Regions from separate parts of the Ancylobacter sp. IITR112 genome, predicted to be linked through region 3. Evidence: riboswitches for the same ligand, from Rfam matches in the RefSeq annotation. Region 3 holds a riboswitch; each other region holds the start of a gene.
The links. Region 3 has a riboswitch for cobalamin ahead of AAC979_RS17200 (energy-coupling factor ABC transporter permease). Riboswitches for the same ligand answer to the same signal wherever they lie in the genome.

Region 1: it holds a riboswitch for cobalamin, as region 3 does, so the genes downstream of both, AAC979_RS00785 (ribonucleoside-diphosphate reductase subunit alpha) here and AAC979_RS17200 (energy-coupling factor ABC transporter permease) in region 3, are expected to answer to the same signal.
Region 2: it holds a riboswitch for cobalamin, as region 3 does, so the genes downstream of both, AAC979_RS09505 (ABC transporter substrate-binding protein) here and AAC979_RS17200 (energy-coupling factor ABC transporter permease) in region 3, are expected to answer to the same signal.
Region 4: it holds a riboswitch for cobalamin, as region 3 does, so the genes downstream of both, metE (5-methyltetrahydropteroyltriglutamate--homocysteine S-methyltransferase) here and AAC979_RS17200 (energy-coupling factor ABC transporter permease) in region 3, are expected to answer to the same signal.

The regions. Positions count from the first base shown of each region.
Region 1 is NZ_JBGCUS010000001.1:178,992-183,198, forward strand. It holds gene AAC979_RS00785 (ribonucleoside-diphosphate reductase subunit alpha) at 1-2,108, opposite strand, end outside; cobalamin riboswitch at 2,219-2,420, opposite strand; one part of gene AAC979_RS00790 (IS3 family transposase) at 2,536-2,809, shown strand; one part of gene AAC979_RS00790 (IS3 family transposase) at 2,809-3,659, shown strand; gene AAC979_RS00795 (metallophosphoesterase family protein) at 3,720-4,207, opposite strand, start outside.
Region 2 is NZ_JBGCUS010000001.1:1,954,401-1,958,607, reverse strand. It holds gene AAC979_RS09510 (uracil-xanthine permease family protein) at 1-1,573, opposite strand, end outside; cobalamin riboswitch at 1,886-2,109, shown strand; gene AAC979_RS09505 (ABC transporter substrate-binding protein) at 2,216-3,262, shown strand; gene AAC979_RS09500 (FecCD family ABC transporter permease) at 3,259-4,207, shown strand, end outside.
Region 3 is NZ_JBGCUS010000001.1:3,614,814-3,619,020, forward strand. It holds gene AAC979_RS17190 (TonB-dependent receptor) at 1-782, opposite strand, end outside; gene AAC979_RS17195 (hypothetical protein) at 1,244-1,423, shown strand; gene AAC979_RS17200 (energy-coupling factor ABC transporter permease) at 1,604-2,281, opposite strand; cobalamin riboswitch at 2,316-2,547, opposite strand; gene AAC979_RS17205 (Crp/Fnr family transcriptional regulator) at 2,577-3,278, opposite strand; gene AAC979_RS17210 (hypothetical protein) at 3,473-3,952, opposite strand.
Region 4 is NZ_JBGCUS010000001.1:170,159-174,365, reverse strand. It holds gene AAC979_RS00770 (acyl-CoA thioesterase) at 1-133, opposite strand, end outside; gene metE (5-methyltetrahydropteroyltriglutamate--homocysteine S-methyltransferase) at 130-2,493, opposite strand; cobalamin riboswitch at 2,605-2,818, opposite strand; tRNA gene AAC979_RS00760 (tRNA-Arg) at 3,471-3,547, opposite strand; gene AAC979_RS00755 (glycosyl hydrolase) at 3,731-4,207, opposite strand, start outside.

The DNA of each region.
Region 1 (4,207 bases), 3.4 Mb from region 3:
AGTTCCACCGAGGCGGAAATGGCGTGGAAGCTTACCGCTTCCATGCTTTCATCGGCGAAGCGCACCGCCGCCTCTGAGCCATAGGGAATGCGCAGCGCCTGTAGCGCGTCCTGAAAGCCCATAATGCCGAGGCCGACGGGCCGGTGGCGCAGATTGGAGCGGCGCGCCTCCGGGATGGTGTAGAAATTGATGTCGATGACATTGTCGAGCATGCGCATCGCCGTCGTGACGGTGCGCGCCAGCCGCGCCCGGTCGAGCCCGTCCGGCGTGACATGGGCAAGCAGATTCACCGAGCCGAGATTGCACACCGCCACCTCGTCGGCGCGTGTGTTGAGCGTGATCTCGGTGCACAGATTCGAGGAGTGCACCACGCCGATATGCTGCTGCGGCGAACGCAGATTGCACGGGTCCTTGAACGTCACCCAGGGATGGCCGGTCTCGAACAGCATCGTCAGCATGCGCCGCCACAGGTCGAGCGCGCGTACCTGTTTCGAGACCTTCATCTCCCCACGCGCGGCCTTCGCCTCATAGGCCTCATACGTCGTCTTGAAGGCCGGCCCATATAGGTCATGCAGGTCGGGTGTCTCGTCGGGAGAGAACAGCGTCCACGGGCCGTCGGCCTCGATGCGCTGCAGAAACAAGTCCGGCACCCAGTTGGCGGTGTTCATGTCATGGGTGCGCCGGCGGTCGTCGCCGGTGTTCTTGCGCAGGTCGAGGAATTCCTCGATGTCGATGTGCCAGGTCTCGAGATAGGCGCAGACAGCGCCCTTGCGCTTGCCGCCCTGATTGACAGCGATGGCGGTGTCGTTGGCGACTTTCAGAAACGGCACCACGCCCTGGCTCTCGCCATTGGTGCCCTTGATATGGGCGCCCAGCCCCCGCACGGGCGTCCAGTCATTGCCGAGGCCACCGGAATATTTGGCGAGCAGCGCGTTGTCCCTGATCGCCTTGAAGATGCCGTCGAGATCGTCCGCCACCGTGGTGAGGAAGCAGGAGGAGAGTTGCGGGCGCAGCGTGCCGGCATTGAACAGGGTCGGCGTCGAGGCCATGAAGTCGAAGGACGAAAGCAGCCGGTAGAACTCGATCGCCTGCCCCTCGCGGTCGACCTCGCGCAAGGCGAGACCCATGGCCACCCGCATGAAGAACGCCTGCGGTAGCTCGAAGCGGGTGCCGCGCGCGTGCAGGAAATAGCGGTCATAGAGCGTCTGCAGGCCGAGATAGTCGAATTGCAGGTCGCGCTCGGGCAGCAGCGCGCCGACGATACGGGCGAGATCGAAGCGGCCCAGCTCCGGGTCGATCAGCTCTTCCTCGATGCCACGCTGGAGATAGGCGCGGAAATAGTCGGGGTAGCGCCGCGCCATCTCCGCCTGCGTCGCCTGATCGGGACGGCCGGCGAGAAAGCTCAGCGCCTCGCGGCGCATCTTGTCCAGCAACAGCCGCGCCGAGACTTTGGCGTAGTTCGGCTCGCGCTCGATCAGCGTGCGGGCGGCGAGGATGGGCGCCAGCGCCAGTTCGTCGACGCTGAGGCCGTCATAGAGATTGCGCCGGGTCTCGGCGAGGATGGCATCGCCTGAGACATCGGCGAGGCCGGCCGTGGCCTCGCCGATCACGGCGGCGAGCCGCGCCTCGTCGAGCGGCACAAGCGTGCCGTCGGAACCCTTCATCCGCAGGGCGGAGGCGGTCGCCGCTATCGGCTTGGCGGCCGCCCGCTCACGGGCGCGATCCGCGCGGTACAGCACATAGGCGCGGGCGACCTTGTGGTGTTCGCCGCGCATGAGGGCGAGTTCCACCTGGTCCTGCACGTCTTCGATGTGGAAGGTGCGGCCGGCATCGGCGCGGCGGGTGAGACCGGCGACGATCTGCTCGGTCAGATCGGCCACGATGTCATGCACGCGGCGCGAGGCGGCGGCGGAGGAGCCCTCGACGGCGAGGAAGGCCTTGGTCAGCGCTACGGCGATCTTGGAGGCGTTGAAGGGCGTTACCGCGCCATTGCGGCGGATGAGCTGGTAACCCGGCGTGCTGGCCTCGCGCGCGCCGGCAGCGGAGGAAGACACGGGCGGCCCAGCGAGTTGCGCCGCGAGAGGTTCGGCATCGTGAAGGAGAGACATCGGCTAACCCCAATCAGCATTGGGGGCAAAGGCCGAGCGACGCATCGGCGCCACCGACGGCATGGGGCACCGGCGGACGCGCGAACGCACCACCGGGACACCCCGCCCAGGGACGATTATGTTGCCACGGCAGGTCTCCTGGCTCGCGGGTCACCGCCTCTCGCCCGGCCTTCCCGAGGCATATGCCCCAGTGACGCGGAATGGACGACAGGCTCGCCGCTTACAGTTGCGGGGGCAGCGCCGGCTTTGGACCGGCTTCCCTCTTAGCTCTCGAATCTTGCGATTCGAAAGACCACGGCATCCATATGTTGTGGCTACCGGCAAGGACCATGTCAAGATGTGGGCAATGCGATCCAAGGGAATGCGAGGTCGGCGGGCGGAAGCCAATAGGTCGTCGTGCCACCTTAGGCGGCTCTCCTAGAAATCTATGTGGGTCAGCAGCACCGGCAACCATTCGATCGCCAGTGCCGAACCGCAGATCGCGTTCGTGCTGAAGCAGGCGGAGGACGGGACACCTGTGGCTGAGGTGTGCCGGAAGGCCGGGATATCGGACGCGACGTTCTACAACTGGCGCAAGAAATATGCGGGGCTGATGCCTTCGGAGATGCGGCGTCTGCGCCAGCTTGAGGACGAGAACGCCAAGCTGAAGCGGATCGTCGCCGACCTGTCGCTCGACAAGGCCATGTTGCAGGACGTGCTGTCAAAAAAGCTCTGAGGCCTGCGTGCAAGCGCGCGCTTGTGGACAGGCTGCGGGAAGACTGGAAGGTGTCGGCCAGGCGTGCCTGTGCCACGCTGGCGGTTGATCGTGCGCTCTATGCCTACAAGTCGAAGCGGGGCACGCAGGCTGAACTGAGCCAGCGGATCAAGGAGATCTGCGAGACGCGCGTGCGTTATGGCTATCGCCGGGTGCATGTGCTCCTGCGGCGGGAGGGCCGGGTGGTCAATCCGAAGCGGATCTATCGTCTTTACAAAGACTTGGGCTTTCAGTTGCGGAACAAGACGCCTAAGCGTCGGGTGAAGGCAAAGTTGCGGGAGGATCGGGCGCCTGCCACCCGGCCGAACGATGTCTGGGCGATGGACTTTGTCCACGACCAGCTTGCCACCGGCCGCAAGATCCGCGTGCTGACGGTCGTCGACACCTTCTCGCGCTTCTCACCGGTGGTCGATCCGCGTTTCAGCTATCGGGCCGAGCACGTGGTCGCGACCCTGGAAAAGGTCTGCGCCAAGGTGGGCTATCCACGGACGATCCGGGTCGACCAGGGCTCGGAGTTCATCTCCCGTGACCTCGATCTGTGGGCCTATGCGAAGGGGGTCACGCTGGATTTCTCCCGGCCCGGCAAGCCCACCGACAATGCCTTCATCGAGGCATTCAACGGCCGCTTCCGCAGCGAGTGCCTGAACACGCACTGGTTCCTGACGCTTGCAGACGCGGCCGAAAAGATGGAGGCTTGGCTCAGATATTACAACGAGGATCGGCCGCACGGGGCCATCGGCCACAAACCCCCGATCTCGCTGCAGAACCCCGGCGGCGCACCCAGCCCACCGCCGTGAAGAAGGCCGGAAACTCCAGCTTCCGGCGGTCCAGAAAATGGTCTCGGATCACGTCCGGGTCTACGGCTTGGTCGACAGAAAAGCCCTATGGTCGCCATCGATGACGAGCCCGGTGAGTCGGCCGGTGCGAGAGGCGCCGGTATCAATGCCGATACGGTTGATCCGCTCCTCCGGCTTGGCGCTGATCGTGTGTCCGTGGACCACCACTTTTTCCAGCGGCATCAGCGAATCGAGGAAGGGCGCGCGCATCCACATGAGATCATCGGGAGACTGGCGCTCCAGCGATACTCCGGGGCGGACGCCGGCGTGACAGAAGAAATAGTCCCCAAACGACACCGCATATTGCAGATTTTTGAGGAAATGCACATGCGCGGCGGGGACCGCCGCCAGCAGCTTGCGATGCACCTGCTCGAGATCGGCCTGCGTCTTCAGTTTCGAGCGATTGAGCTTCACGCCATAGGAGCGCGCCGTGGCGTTGCCGCCACTATTGACGAACACGCCATCACTGCGGGGTTGATCGAGAAAGGCTAGGAATTCCACGTCGTGGT
Region 2 (4,207 bases), 1.7 Mb from region 3:
AGGGGCGGTGGTCGGGAATGGTGATGGGCTCGCCGTCATAAAGCAGGGCCACATCGAAATTCTCCTCGTCGAAATGTGCCCGGACCTCCAGCTTGCCGGGGGCGACCCCGGTGTCGAGCAGCATTTCCACACCTTCCGCCACGACGGGGATCGCGAGGGCGATGACATCGCGGCGCGCGCCCCACAAATCGCCCTGATGCTCCAGGAACTCGGTGGCGACGGTGAAGGAGTTCTCGTCCGCCGTCACCTCGCGCGAGGCTTCCTGACGGATGCCGATGCGGAACACCAGGTTCAGCACGATGGCGACGGCGGTGGCGATGGAAAGCGGCGATTCGACGATGGGCTGCGCCCATTCCGGGGTGAGGGTGACGAGGCCGGGAAGGATGGCCACGGCGAGGCCGGTGAGGATGGCGAGGCCCACGGTGAAGATGCGCCGGTCGCTCAGCCGGCGCGACAGGATCAGTTCCATGCCCGCCACGGTGAGGAAGGCGGCGGCATAGATGAGAATGGCGCCGATGACCGGGGAGGGGATGATGGTCAGCACGCCGATGAGGCGGGGCGAGAAGGCGGAAAGGATGATGAGGATGCCGGAGACGGCGCCGACCCGCCACGCCGTCGTGCCGGTGGCGAAGGCGACGCCGACGGCGGCCGAGGAGGAGGCGCTGGCGAAGCCGCCGGTCACCGCCGTGCCGATATCGCCGATGCAGTTCGCCTGAATGGCGCGGCCGGCCTGATCGAGATCGGCGCGGCGCCAGTCGGCATCGTCCATGCGCTGCATGGACACGACGGTGCCGACCATGTCCACCGCCGAGAGCACGCCGGTGATGACCGCCGCCGGAATGAGCGCCCAGGAAAAGAAGCTGAGGCCCGGCAGGCCGAGATGCGGCAGGTCGATATAGGGCAGGGTGGCGAAGCTGGCATTGGGCTCCGGCGCCACGCCTAGATAGGCCGCCAGCCCCCAGCCCACCGCCGCGCCGATCGCCACGGCGAACAGGCGCAGCATGCCGCGCGAGAAGATGGCGAGGCCGATGATGATGACCAGCGTCACCGAGCTGACAATGGCATAGCGCATGTCGAGATCCGGTGTGATCTCGCCTGAAATGCCGAAGACGCGCCGCAGCGCCGGATCAGCCAGCGCCACGCCGAGCATGGTCACGGCGACGCCGCACACCTCCGGCGGAAACACCGCCCGGAGCGCGCCCATGAAGCGGGAGAGCGTCAGTTGCGACACGGCGGCGACGAGGCTCATGCCGGCATAAAGCGCCGGCCCGCCGGCGGCAAGCGACTGCACCGCCAGCGGCATGTGCGCCATGTTCGGAATCTGCACCAGCAGCATGCCCGCGCCGTAACGCGGCAGGCATTCCAGTAGCGTCGCGATGCCCATGAAGATGATGCAACTGGTGATGAAGAGCTGGGTGTCGTCGAAGGACAGCCCGGCCTCCGCCGCCGCGACAAGCGGGTAGACGATGAACAGCAGGGCCAGCGTCGCATGCTGGACCCCGAGAATGAGCACGGTGCCGGCCGGCGGCTTCTCCTGGGACGAATAGATGATGTTCGTCGGCTTGCGCGGCATGGGCGGGCCCCTGGGGGAGAGGACGGAGGCGCCATCGCCGCGCCCGTCTGGAACTGGAAGGGAGGCTCCCCTCCGTCGCTGCCGGCGACGGGGGAATCTGCACGATCGACTATGATGTTTCGCTCGGAGCCCGGCAAGATCGCCACTCGGCCAAGTTTCGGCCGGCCCGGTCGCCCCTGCGCCACCACGTGGGCGACCTGCGAGAGGCGGGGAGCGACCGCCTCACTCTTGTGCGGCTAAACGATACAATGTATCATTCAAGGCGAAAGGCTGGTGCCGGTCGGCGCTCTTGACGGGGCAGCCCCAGCCGTTACGGTCGCCGCCGATCACGGTTCTTCGGGCGCCCTGCCCGAAGCTAAGAGGGAATTCGGTGAGGCGCCCCGCGCCGAAGCCGAGGCTGCCCCCGCAACTGTAAGCGGCGAGCCCTCTGCCCATCGTCCACTGGCGTCACCGGCCTCGGCCGCGCGCCGGGAAGGCCGGGCGGAGCCAGCGTCGACCCGCGAGCCAGGAGACCTGCCCTGATCGCACACAATCTTTCGGGCGGGGTGCTCCGAAGGTTGCCGGCCGCGCGGGAGTGCGATTCGCTCCCACCCGGGTGGTTTCCTTTACGCTTCCCGTCTTCCTGTTCAGGAAGCGGTGACAATGCTCAACACGACCTCTCATCTTCTCCGTCGCTCGGCTCAAGGCCTCGCCGTGGCGCTTGGCCTGCTCGCGAGCGCGGGCCTGACCGAGGCCCTCGCCGGCACGACCTATCCGCTCACCCTTGAGAATTGCGGTTCCAAGGTGGTGATCGACCACGCGCCCAAGCGGGTGGTGAGCATCGGCCAGGCGCAGACGGAAATCCTCTATGCGCTCGGCCTCGGCGACCGGGTGGTCGCCAGCGCGCTGTGGTTCGGCCCCGTGGCCAAGCCTTACGAGACGGTGAACGCCGGGGTGAAGCGGCTCGCCGACAATGACCCGAGCTTCGAGGCGGTGGTCGGGCAGGAGCCGGACCTCGTCGTCGCCATGTATGAGTGGCACATCGGGCCCAATGGCATCGTCGGCAAGCGCGAGCGCTTCGACGCGGTGAAGGTGCCGGTCTATGTCTCGCCCACCGACTGCGTCGGCAAGGATAATAGCGGCGCCGGCGACGGGGTGCGTACCCAGATGTATTCGACCGAACTTCTCTACCGGAACATCCTTGAATATGGCGCCATCTTCGACGTGTCGGACCGCGCCGAGGCGCTGGTCGCCCGCCTGAAGGCGCGCGAGGCGGAAGCCGCCCGCACCGTCGCGACACTGAACGGCAAGGACGTGTCGATGGCGCTGTGGTTCTCCAGCAAGGAGATCAAGGGCGACGCCTTCCTCGCCGGCAAGAACGGCGTGCCGGCCTATGTGATGGAACAGCTCGGCATCCGCAACATCATCACCACGCAGGAGGAATGGCCGCTGGTGGGGTGGGAGACCATCGCCGCCAACGATCCCGACGTGCTGGTTCTGGTGAAGATGGACCGCCGCCGCTTTCCCGCCGACGACATCGACGCCAAGCTCGCCTTCCTCAAGACCGATCCGGTGGCCAGCCAGCTCTCCGCCGTGAAGAACGGGCGCATCGTCATCGTCGATGTCGCCGCCACGCGGCCGGGCATGGACACGGTGGACGGGCTGGAGGCCATCGCCACGGCGGTGCAGGGCTTCGGTCTGGTCCATTGAGCCACATCGCCATCGGGCCGAACTGGCCGGCGCGGCTTGCCCTCGCCGGCCTTTCCCTCGCCGCGCTGGTCGTCGCCATCGCGCTGGCAGTGACGGTGGGCGAGATGCCGATCCCGCTCGGCGTCGCCTTCCGCGCGCTCGGCAACGGGCTGTTCGGTCTTGGTTATCCCGTCAGCGCCATCCAGCAGGGGGTGATCTTCGAGTACCGGCTGAGCCGGGCGCTGATGGCGGCCTTGTGCGGTGGCGCGTTGGCGCTTTCCGGCGCCATCCTGCAGGCGCTGCTGCGCAACCCGCTGGCGGAGCCGTATATTCTCGGCGTTTCCGCCGGCGCCTCGACGGGCGCGGTGGCGGTGATGATCCTCGGCTTTGGCGGGGCGACGCTGGGGCTTTCCGGCGGGGCATTTCTCGGCTCGGTGGCGGCGCTGGTGCTGGTCGGCCTGCTCGCCGCCGGGGCGGGCGGGGCCAGCGACCGGGTGATTCTCGCCGGAGTCGCCGGCTCGCAATTGTTCAACGCGGCCACCGCCACCATCGTCACCACCATGGCGAGCGCTGAACAGGCGCGCGGCGTGATGTTCTGGCTGCTGGGCAATTTCGGCGGCGTGCGCTGGCCCGACCTCGCGGTGGCGGCACCAGTGGCGCTGCTCGGCTTCCTTGTGTGCATGGTCCACGCCAAGGCGCTGGATGCCTTCGCCTTCGGCGCCGATGCGGCGGCCTCGCTCGGCATCCATGTGACGCGGGTGCGGCTGGTGCTGCTGGCGACCACCGCGCTGCTCACCGCCACCATGGTGGCGATCGTCGGCACGGTCGGCTTTGTCGGGCTGGTCATTCCGCATGCCGCGCGCTTCCTCGTCGGCCCCGGCCATGCCCGGCTGCTGCCGGCCTGCCTCGTCATCGGCGCGGTGTTCATGATCCTCGCCGATGTGCTCTCGCGCATCTTGGTGCCGC
Region 3 (4,207 bases):
AGTTGACCCCAGTCGAACTGCTTCTCGAGCGCGCCGTTGACGAAGAAGCTCTTATTGTCGACCATGTCCATATACTGGTTGACATAGCCTTGGTACGGAATGAACTGGCCGCCGACCTGTAAGGTTACCAGGCCATCGTCAAGCTTGCGCGACAGACTCAGGGCATGATTCTGAGTTTCGTACATTGTCGACTTGATTGTCGTGCCGTTGCCAGATGTGTAATCGTCCGCCTGCACCCAGCCGCCAGTGTAATTGACGCTGCCAACCTCATTGGCCGCATTGAGCTTAACATCAACCCCGACGACATTGCCGTTGCTGCGGTAATAGCCGGACACGCTGCCGGAGAAGACAATTTCCTCGCTGTCGGTGAAGGCCGGAGGCGCGACGGTCACGTCGATGCGCGCACCCGTATAGTCACCGCCGAGGCTCACGGGCGCGGTGCCGGAATAGACCGCCACCTGGGAGATCATGGCCGGGTTCACATAGGACATTGGCGGATTCATCATGTTCGGGCAGGCCGGGCCGAACAGCATGCCGTCAATGGATACCTGAACCTGGTCGGCGCTCATGCCGTTGACCGCCGGCAGGCTCGACACCCCGCCCGCGCCCCAGGATGCGCCCCCCGGCACGCGGTCGATCAGCGAACCGGAATCGGTGGTCCACAGTGTCGCGTTGCTGGCTTGGAAGGTCGAAATGGTGCCGGTGTCGGCGGGGACGAAGCCGTCATAGGTGAGGTCCGGCGGCGCCTCCGAGTCGGCCGTGCCGGCGGGCCGAACGACCATGACCGTGGGCAGTTGTTCAACAACGCTGGCATCCGGCCGGCCGGTTTGAGCGCTGGCGTCGGCAAGGACGCCGGGTAACCACAGCAGGGCAAGTGCCGTCGAGCGGCATAAGCGCGGCCTGCAGGAAAGGCGGCCCCGAGCGGTGCGGAGCAGGAGAGCAAAGGAAGGCATGGCATTTCCATCGGTCTGCGGCCCGGCGCGCATATCGGCGCGGCGGCGGGCGGCCACATGGGAAGATCGGCGTGCCCCGGGGAGGCCGCGCGGCTGCATCAGACGAGGAAGGGTGCGCCAGGTGGTCCGCGCGGAGGATGGGCGCAACGAAAGAGCGCGGCGAGCGACGGGCAGACGGTTGCCGGTGCCCAGTGGGACACGACAGCGAGATGGGCAGGCGCCGCATCCGCCGGCGCTTCGGGTATTATGAAACGATCCGGCGCTGTGCAGAATGGACAGTGGGGCGGGTGATGGCCCGTGTTTTCGTGACCGATCGGTGCGGAGGCATCGACGCAGAGGGCAAGGGTCGCGGCGGCGGCCGGATTGGCCCATATGCGCCCGGCGAAAACACCGGAGAGCGCCATCTGCGCGACAAGCACATAGGCAAGCGCCAGCGCCATCGCGCCAACGCCGAGCCCAAAGCGTCGTGAAGTGCCAGCCATCTCACCGATTCCCCTAGGGAATCATGGCAGGCCGCCGGACGCTCTGACAGAGCTAACCTACGACAGACCCTTGGACATTTTGTCCAAGGGTCCGCGCGTCAGGCCCGTTGAGGTCGCGGATGATATCCAGCCGTTCGGCGCTACCGGACGCGGCGCGCCCGGCACGGCTCACGCCACATCGTAGAGGCGCCGCTCGAACAGCGGCGTGCCGCGCAAGCCGCTCAGCGCCTTGGCGGCGGCCAGCACCGCAAGGTCGACCAGAGGTTCGACAATGATAACAAGCATATAGGCCGCGCCGAAGGAGAGGATCGACGAGGCGTTTTCGACAGTGAAACCGTGGCCGTAGAAGGCCCAGAACGCCACCCAGGCCACGATTCCGGCCTGATAGGCGGTGGAAAGCGCCAGCGCCTGCCGGTACTTCAGCTCCACATAGGGCGTGTTCGGTGAGATCAGTCGGGTGGACAGTGAGGCCAGTGCGAACAGTGGGACCAGCAGCGTGGTGACGTTCATGCCGTATTGCGGCAGGTCGAAGGGCGCGAAGAACAGACCCTGAATGGCGAGCCCCGCCGCCAGCCCGATCGCCGCCGGCGCGACGCCGAAAATGAGGAACAGCGTCGAGCCGAGGATGAGATGCACCTCCGACACGCCGACCGGATGGTGCGGCAGAATCTCGAAGAAACCGAAGACGAGCGCCGTCGTGGCGAGGCTGCGCAGCGCCAGCGAGACGACGCCGCGCTCGGCCACCGCGTCGGCGGCGAGCTTCAGCGTATAGGCGCCCGCGCCGGCCGCCGTGACATAGCTGAGCCAGATCTTTCCTTCGGCCACAAGGCCGGGTTCGATATGCATGATGGTCTCCTGTGCCGTCTCACCCGACGGCGCGCATGGGGTTCATCCGCATGGCCGGTCTCCTGACTCGCGGGTCACGGCATGCCTTCCGCCTTCCCGGACCGCCCGAAGGCGCGTTCCAGTGGCTCGATGGAAGGCCGCTCGCCGCTCACAGTCGCGGGGGCGGTCGGGGCTTCGGCGCGGAACCTCGCGGCTCCACGTCCTTCCCCGTTCCCGTTTCATCCATGCGGCGTCGCCGCACGGACACCATGCAGAATCGATGGGTGCATCGACAGGCGCATAGAACAGCCTGCATTCACGGCGCGCAAGCGGCTCCGCCCGCGGCCGGCGGCGAGGACGACACGGCGCGGGCCAGCTTCATATCCTTCGCACGCTTCGCACCGTTGGCGCTTCTCGCGCCCTTCGCACCCTTCGCACCCTTGGCGGCATACAGCGCCTCGACCTTGCGCTCACCCGCCGCGATACGCGCGAGGCCGTCGGCATCCGTCAGCATCAGCCGACCCTCCCGGCCGAAGGCGATCAGCCCCTCTTCGCGCAGGCGGCTCATGCAGCGGCTCACCGTCTCCAGCGTCAGGCCGAGCCAGTCGGCGAGATCCGCGCGGCTCAGATGCAGCGGAAAGCCAGCGCCGGCCACCGTCGCGCCCGCCTCGGCGAACTGGGCCGAGAGATCGAGCAGCGCGCCCGCCACACGCTCGCCCGCGCTCTGCCGGCCGAGCCGGGCGACGTGGCCGAGCGCCCGCAGCAGCAGCATCTCCTGATTGGCCGCCATCAGGGCGTGGCGGGCCTCGGGAGCCAAGTCCACCGGCTCAAGCTGCGTCGGCGTCAGCGCCACCGCCGCGGCGCCCAGCCGGGCGAGCACGGCGAGGTCGAGCAGCCCGCCCGGCCCGACAATATCGAGAATCTGCCGGCGCTCGGCATCGAGATGGCGGGTAAGGGCCACACAGCCCAACAGCACACGGGCGAGCGGCGCCGCGCCGGGCCCCGTGTCAGGCAGCACCGCCGTCACTCCCGGCGCCACTCTGAGCGGCGGGAAAGCGCGGCGCGGGCGGCCGGGCGGCGCGACCCGGACGGCCGCCGGGAGCGGAACCGCCCCGCACACCGGAAAGGGCGGGGATGCGAGCGAGGAAGTAAGAAACATGGGGCATGATCCGGCAAGCGCCGGACGCCCTCAGGCGGGCCGCTCCGGCAGCGTCACAGCCAAGGCAGGCGCCCGCCTGCCGCGAAGAGGGCGGGGCGGAGTGCGGGCGGCGCCCGTGACGAGATGCGGTAGAGCGGGACCGGACCAGCCTCGGAATCCTCCGGCACCGGAGACTGCATCACCCTACGGTATTCGGCGCGGGCGAAGAGCTCCGCCGCCGGGCCGGGCACCGCCGGGGCGCCCTGCAGGCGGCAAGCATCGCATCCGGGATGATGCGCGGGTGCGTGCGACGCGCCGTCCGCATCCGTTGGGCTGAGGCAGAGGTCGGGAAGCGTCCCGTCGGGCAGGGTGTACTGGGACAGGTCGATTCCCGCCTCGGCGGCGGCGACCACTGGCGGGCGCGGCACCGAAAGCGCCAGTACCAGCAGCAGGGCACAGAGAAGACGCAGCCACAGCCCCCGGGCACGGATGGCCGAGTAAGGTGCGGCCCTGCCGGCGATCGAACGGTGGAAGCGGGAGAAAGGCCGTGCCATGCAGACGGAGTTCCTGAGCCCGCATCACTGTACCGGGCGGCACGGCGCCCGACAGTGGACAGGATGTCCCAGCCTACCGCCGCCTGCCGCCTGCCGCCTGCCGCCTGCCGCCTGCCGCCTGCCGGCCGCGCCAGACGCGATGGCGAGCGCAGCGGCAAGGTCGCCGGCCGCGTTCGCGGTCCGCCGCCGGCAGCGCGCGCCGCACGGCGCAGACACCGTGCCGGCATCGGCTTTATGGATGTTTTCACCTGAGGA
Region 4 (4,207 bases), 3.4 Mb from region 3:
CCGCCGCGATGAAGGCGACCCGGTCCATGAGAGCGAGGCCGGCACCCCCGAAGAGGGTGCCGTGATGGTTGGTGGCGCCCGGGAAGACGATGTCGATGAGACGCGTCACTTCCGGGCTGTATGCCCCGCTCATTCGGCCGCCTGGGCGAGATCGCTGCGCAGGCGATGCGCCGCTGCCACCATGTTGATGAGCGCCGGGCGCACCTCGTCCCATTTGCGGGTCTTGAGCCCGCAATCGGGATTGACCCATATCTGCTCGGCGGCAAGGCGCTCCCTCGCCTTCACCAGCAGTTCGACCATCTCCTCGACCGGCGGCACGCGCGGCGAGTGGATGTCGTAGACCCCCGGCCCGATCTCATTGGGGTAGCGATAGTCGACGAAGGCGTCGAGCAGTTCCATCTTCGAGCGTGAGGTCTCGATGGAGATCACATCGGCATCCATGGCTGCGATGGAGGCGATGATGTCGTTGAACTCCGAATAGCACATATGGGTGTGGATCTGCGTCTCGTCCCGCACGCCGGAGGCACAGAGGCGGAAGCTCTCCACCGCCCAGTCGAGATAGGCGTCCCACTCGGCGCGGCGCAGCGGCAGGCCCTCGCGGATCGCCGCCTCGTCGATCTGGATCATCGCCGCGCCGGCGGCTTCCAGGTCGACCACCTCGTCGCGTATGGCGAGCGCGATCTGTCGGCAGGCCAAGCTTCGGGGCACATCATCGCGGACGAAAGACCAGTTGAGGATCGTCACCGGGCCGGTCAGCATGCCCTTCAACGGCCGATCGGTGCACCCTTGCGCAAAGCGCCACCAGTCGACCGTCATCGGCGCGGGCCGCGAGACATCGCCGAACAGGATCGGCGGGCGGACATAGCGCGAGCCATAGCTCTGTACCCAGCCATGCCGGGTGAAGGCGAAGCCGGAAAGCTGCTCGCCGAAATACTGCACCATGTCGTTGCGCTCGAACTCGCCATGCACGAGCACATCGAGCCCGATCTCCTCCTGCCAGCGAATGGTGCGGGCGGTCTCCTCCTTCAGAAACGCCTCGTAGGCGATGTCCGTCAGTTCACCCTTGCCGTGGGCGGCACGTGCCTTGCGCACTTCCGGCGTCTGCGGGAAGGAGCCGATGGTGGTGGTCGGGTAGAGCGGCAGACCAAGGCGCGCACGCTGCTGTTCGGCGCGGTGGGCGAACGGGCTGGCGCGGCGCGTATCCGCCGGCGTGATAGCCGACAGGCGCGCGGCGACGGCGGCATCGTGCACCTTGGCGGATGTTGCGCGGGCCTCGGCGGCCCTGGCCGAGGCGGCGAGCTTGCCGAGCACCACCTCGCGCCCGCCGGCGAGCGCGGTGCCGAGCGTGACGAGTTCGTCCATCTTCTGCACGGCGAAGGCGAGCCAGCTCTTCACATCGGGATCGAGGCCGGTTTCCTGTTCGAGGTCGATCGGCACATGCAGCAGCGAGCAGGACGGGGCGATCTCGACATGATCGGTGCCGCGCTTGCGCACGAAGGGTTCAAGCGTGTCGAGCAGCTTCGGAAGATTGGCGCGCCAGACATTGCGCCCGTCAATGACACCGAGCGACAGCACGAGGCCCGCGCGCGCCCTGTCCGCCACCTCGCGCAGTTGCCCGGCGCCGCGCACCAGATCGAGATGCAGCCCGGCGACCGGCAGGGAAAGCGCTGTGTCGAGATTGTCGCCGAGCCGGCCGAAATAGGGGGTCAGCATGATCTTCAGCCGGGGCAGCGCATGGGCAAAGAAGCCATAGGCCTCGCGCAGCGCGGCGCGGGCGGCGTCATCAAGATCTGTGACGAGGCAGGGCTCGTCGATCTGCACCCAGTCCGCTCCCGAGGCGGAGAGCCGGCGCAGCACCTCGACATAGACCGGCAGCAATTCGCCAAGCAGGCTGAGCGGTTCAAGCCCGTCTTCCTTCGCCTTGCCGAGCGTGAGGAAGCTGACGGGCCCCAGCAGCACCGGCCGTGTCTCATAGCCCAGCGCCTTGGCTTCGCGATACTCGTCGACCGGCTTGGCGGAGGTGAGCGAGAAGCGCTGCCCGCGAGAAAATTCCGGCACCATGTAGTGATAGTTGGTGTCGAACCATTTGGTCATCTCCAGCGCCGGAACGCCGTGACTCTGCTGGTCCGCGTGACCATGCGCGCACGCTGCCTCCCCGCTCTGGCTGCCGCGCGCCATGGCGAAATAGGTGTCGAGCGGCACCGGACCGCCGGTCCAGCCATAGGCGGGCGGGATCGCTCCCACCATCACCGCCGTGTCGAGCACATGGTCGTAGAGCGAGAAATCGTTGGAGGGGATGTTGGTGACGCCCAGCGCCTTCTGCCGCGCCCAATTGGCGGCGCGCAGGCGCGCGGCGGCCTCCAGCAGTGCCGGCGCGTCGCTCTTGCCGGACCAGTATGATTCAAGGGCGGCCTTGAGTTCGCGGCGCGGACCGATGCGCGGCGTACCGAGGGTGGAAACCGGCACCGTGCCGGCGGAATAAGGGAAGTTCATTCGGCTAACCCCAATCAGGATTGGGGGCAAAGGCCGAGCGGACGCGACGACGCAACCACCGGCGCAACACACCGGCGGACGCGCGAACGCACCACCGGACACCCCGCCCAGGGACGATTATGTTGTCAGGGCAGGTCTCCTGGCTCGCGGGTCACCGCCTCTCGCCCGGCCTTCCCGGAACTTGCGCTCCAGTGACACGGAATGGACGACAGGCTCGCCGCTTACAGTTGCGGGGGCAGCGCCGGCATTGTCCCGAGAGACTCACCGGCTTCCCTCTTAGCTGCGACGCACGCGGCGCCGCAGAACCTTGACGGCAGGACAATGACCCGGGCCTTCGGGATTGTCAAATAAGATATAAAGACATCTTTATGTCGACATAACGTCGGTCAACTGATCCTCTCCATGTCTGCTATCGCTCAACCGCCTTAGTTTCGTTCCTGGCGCTGACACGGACGCACTCGCTGACGGTAAAAAGTGCCGAACTAGCGTGCTTCGCTGATATCCGCTTCTGGGGACGGCCCGTCACCACGGCAATGACCGACATGGCGGCGCAAAGCGGACGATTCCATCTCTTAAACCGCCTGTCTGCCCTCCATCCCAAGACCGACAAGCAGGCACCTTATCCTGCGCGTCAAAGCGGCAATTCGCGCGACTGGCCTGCTGCCGGTTTCGTGGACACCGAGAGTGGGTGTTTCATGAAGCCGGCAGCAGGCCAGGTGGCGCAACTCGATCGATGTGGAGAACAGCGCAGCCATCCGGGCTCCGGTGCCCTAGGTCAACGCAATAATCCTGACGTCGCAGTGAGGGGCGAACTGGTCAACCTTAGTTCCGTAGTGGGTTGTCCGCCGCAAACACGCCGAGATGCGACTGGGCGCGAAGCAGTGTCCGCCCATCCAAAACCGGCGTAACTTCAAAAATTAAGCCGGTCGACAGCACCCGGCAGATTCTAAAATCTCAGCGTTTTCAATGAGATGGAATGGCGCGCCCGAAAGGATTCGAACCTCTGACCCCCAGATTCGTAGTCTGGTGCTCTATCCAGCTGAGCTACGGGCGCCCGGCTTTCCGCCCTGCGGCGGGGAAGCCTGTTCGCGGCGGGCGGACCAGAGTGGTTGGCCAACCGCGAGGGCCCGTCTGCTACCCCGTTTGCGCGCGCATTGCAAGCGGCAGCGACGCGCAAGCGCGCTATCCACAGGCGGGCGCGCCGTTCGCGTCCGCCTCCGCACACCCGCGAGTGGCGCTAGCGCACCGCGAACGGCATATTGGCGGTGGCGCCGGCGCCCTTGCCGTCGCGCAATTCGACGAAGATGCGGTAATGCCCCGGCCGGAGGCCGGCGACGCGCGCGCCGGTCGGTCCGCTCTGGCGCACCGCCTCGGGGAAAAGCGGCGGCACCGCTTCGCGATCGCCGCCAATGCCGCGTTCCTCGCTCTCGGCCATCACGAACCAGCGCACCTCCATCAGGTCGCCATCGGGCTCGACAGCGTCGAGCGTGAACGCGCCCTCCTCATTCGCCGGCCACGCGGCAAAAGGCGCGCTCGGCTCTCCCGCCACCCGCAGCGCGGCGATGCGCGGGGCCTGGTTGCCGCCTGGCGGCTGCCCGCCCCAGGCCTGCGCCATGGCTTCCGCCGCCTCCAGCCACACGCCATCGGGCAGCAGCAGGCTGTGCCAGCTCGGCGTCACCTCCTGCTTCTGGCCCCAGAGGAAGAGGATGGCGCC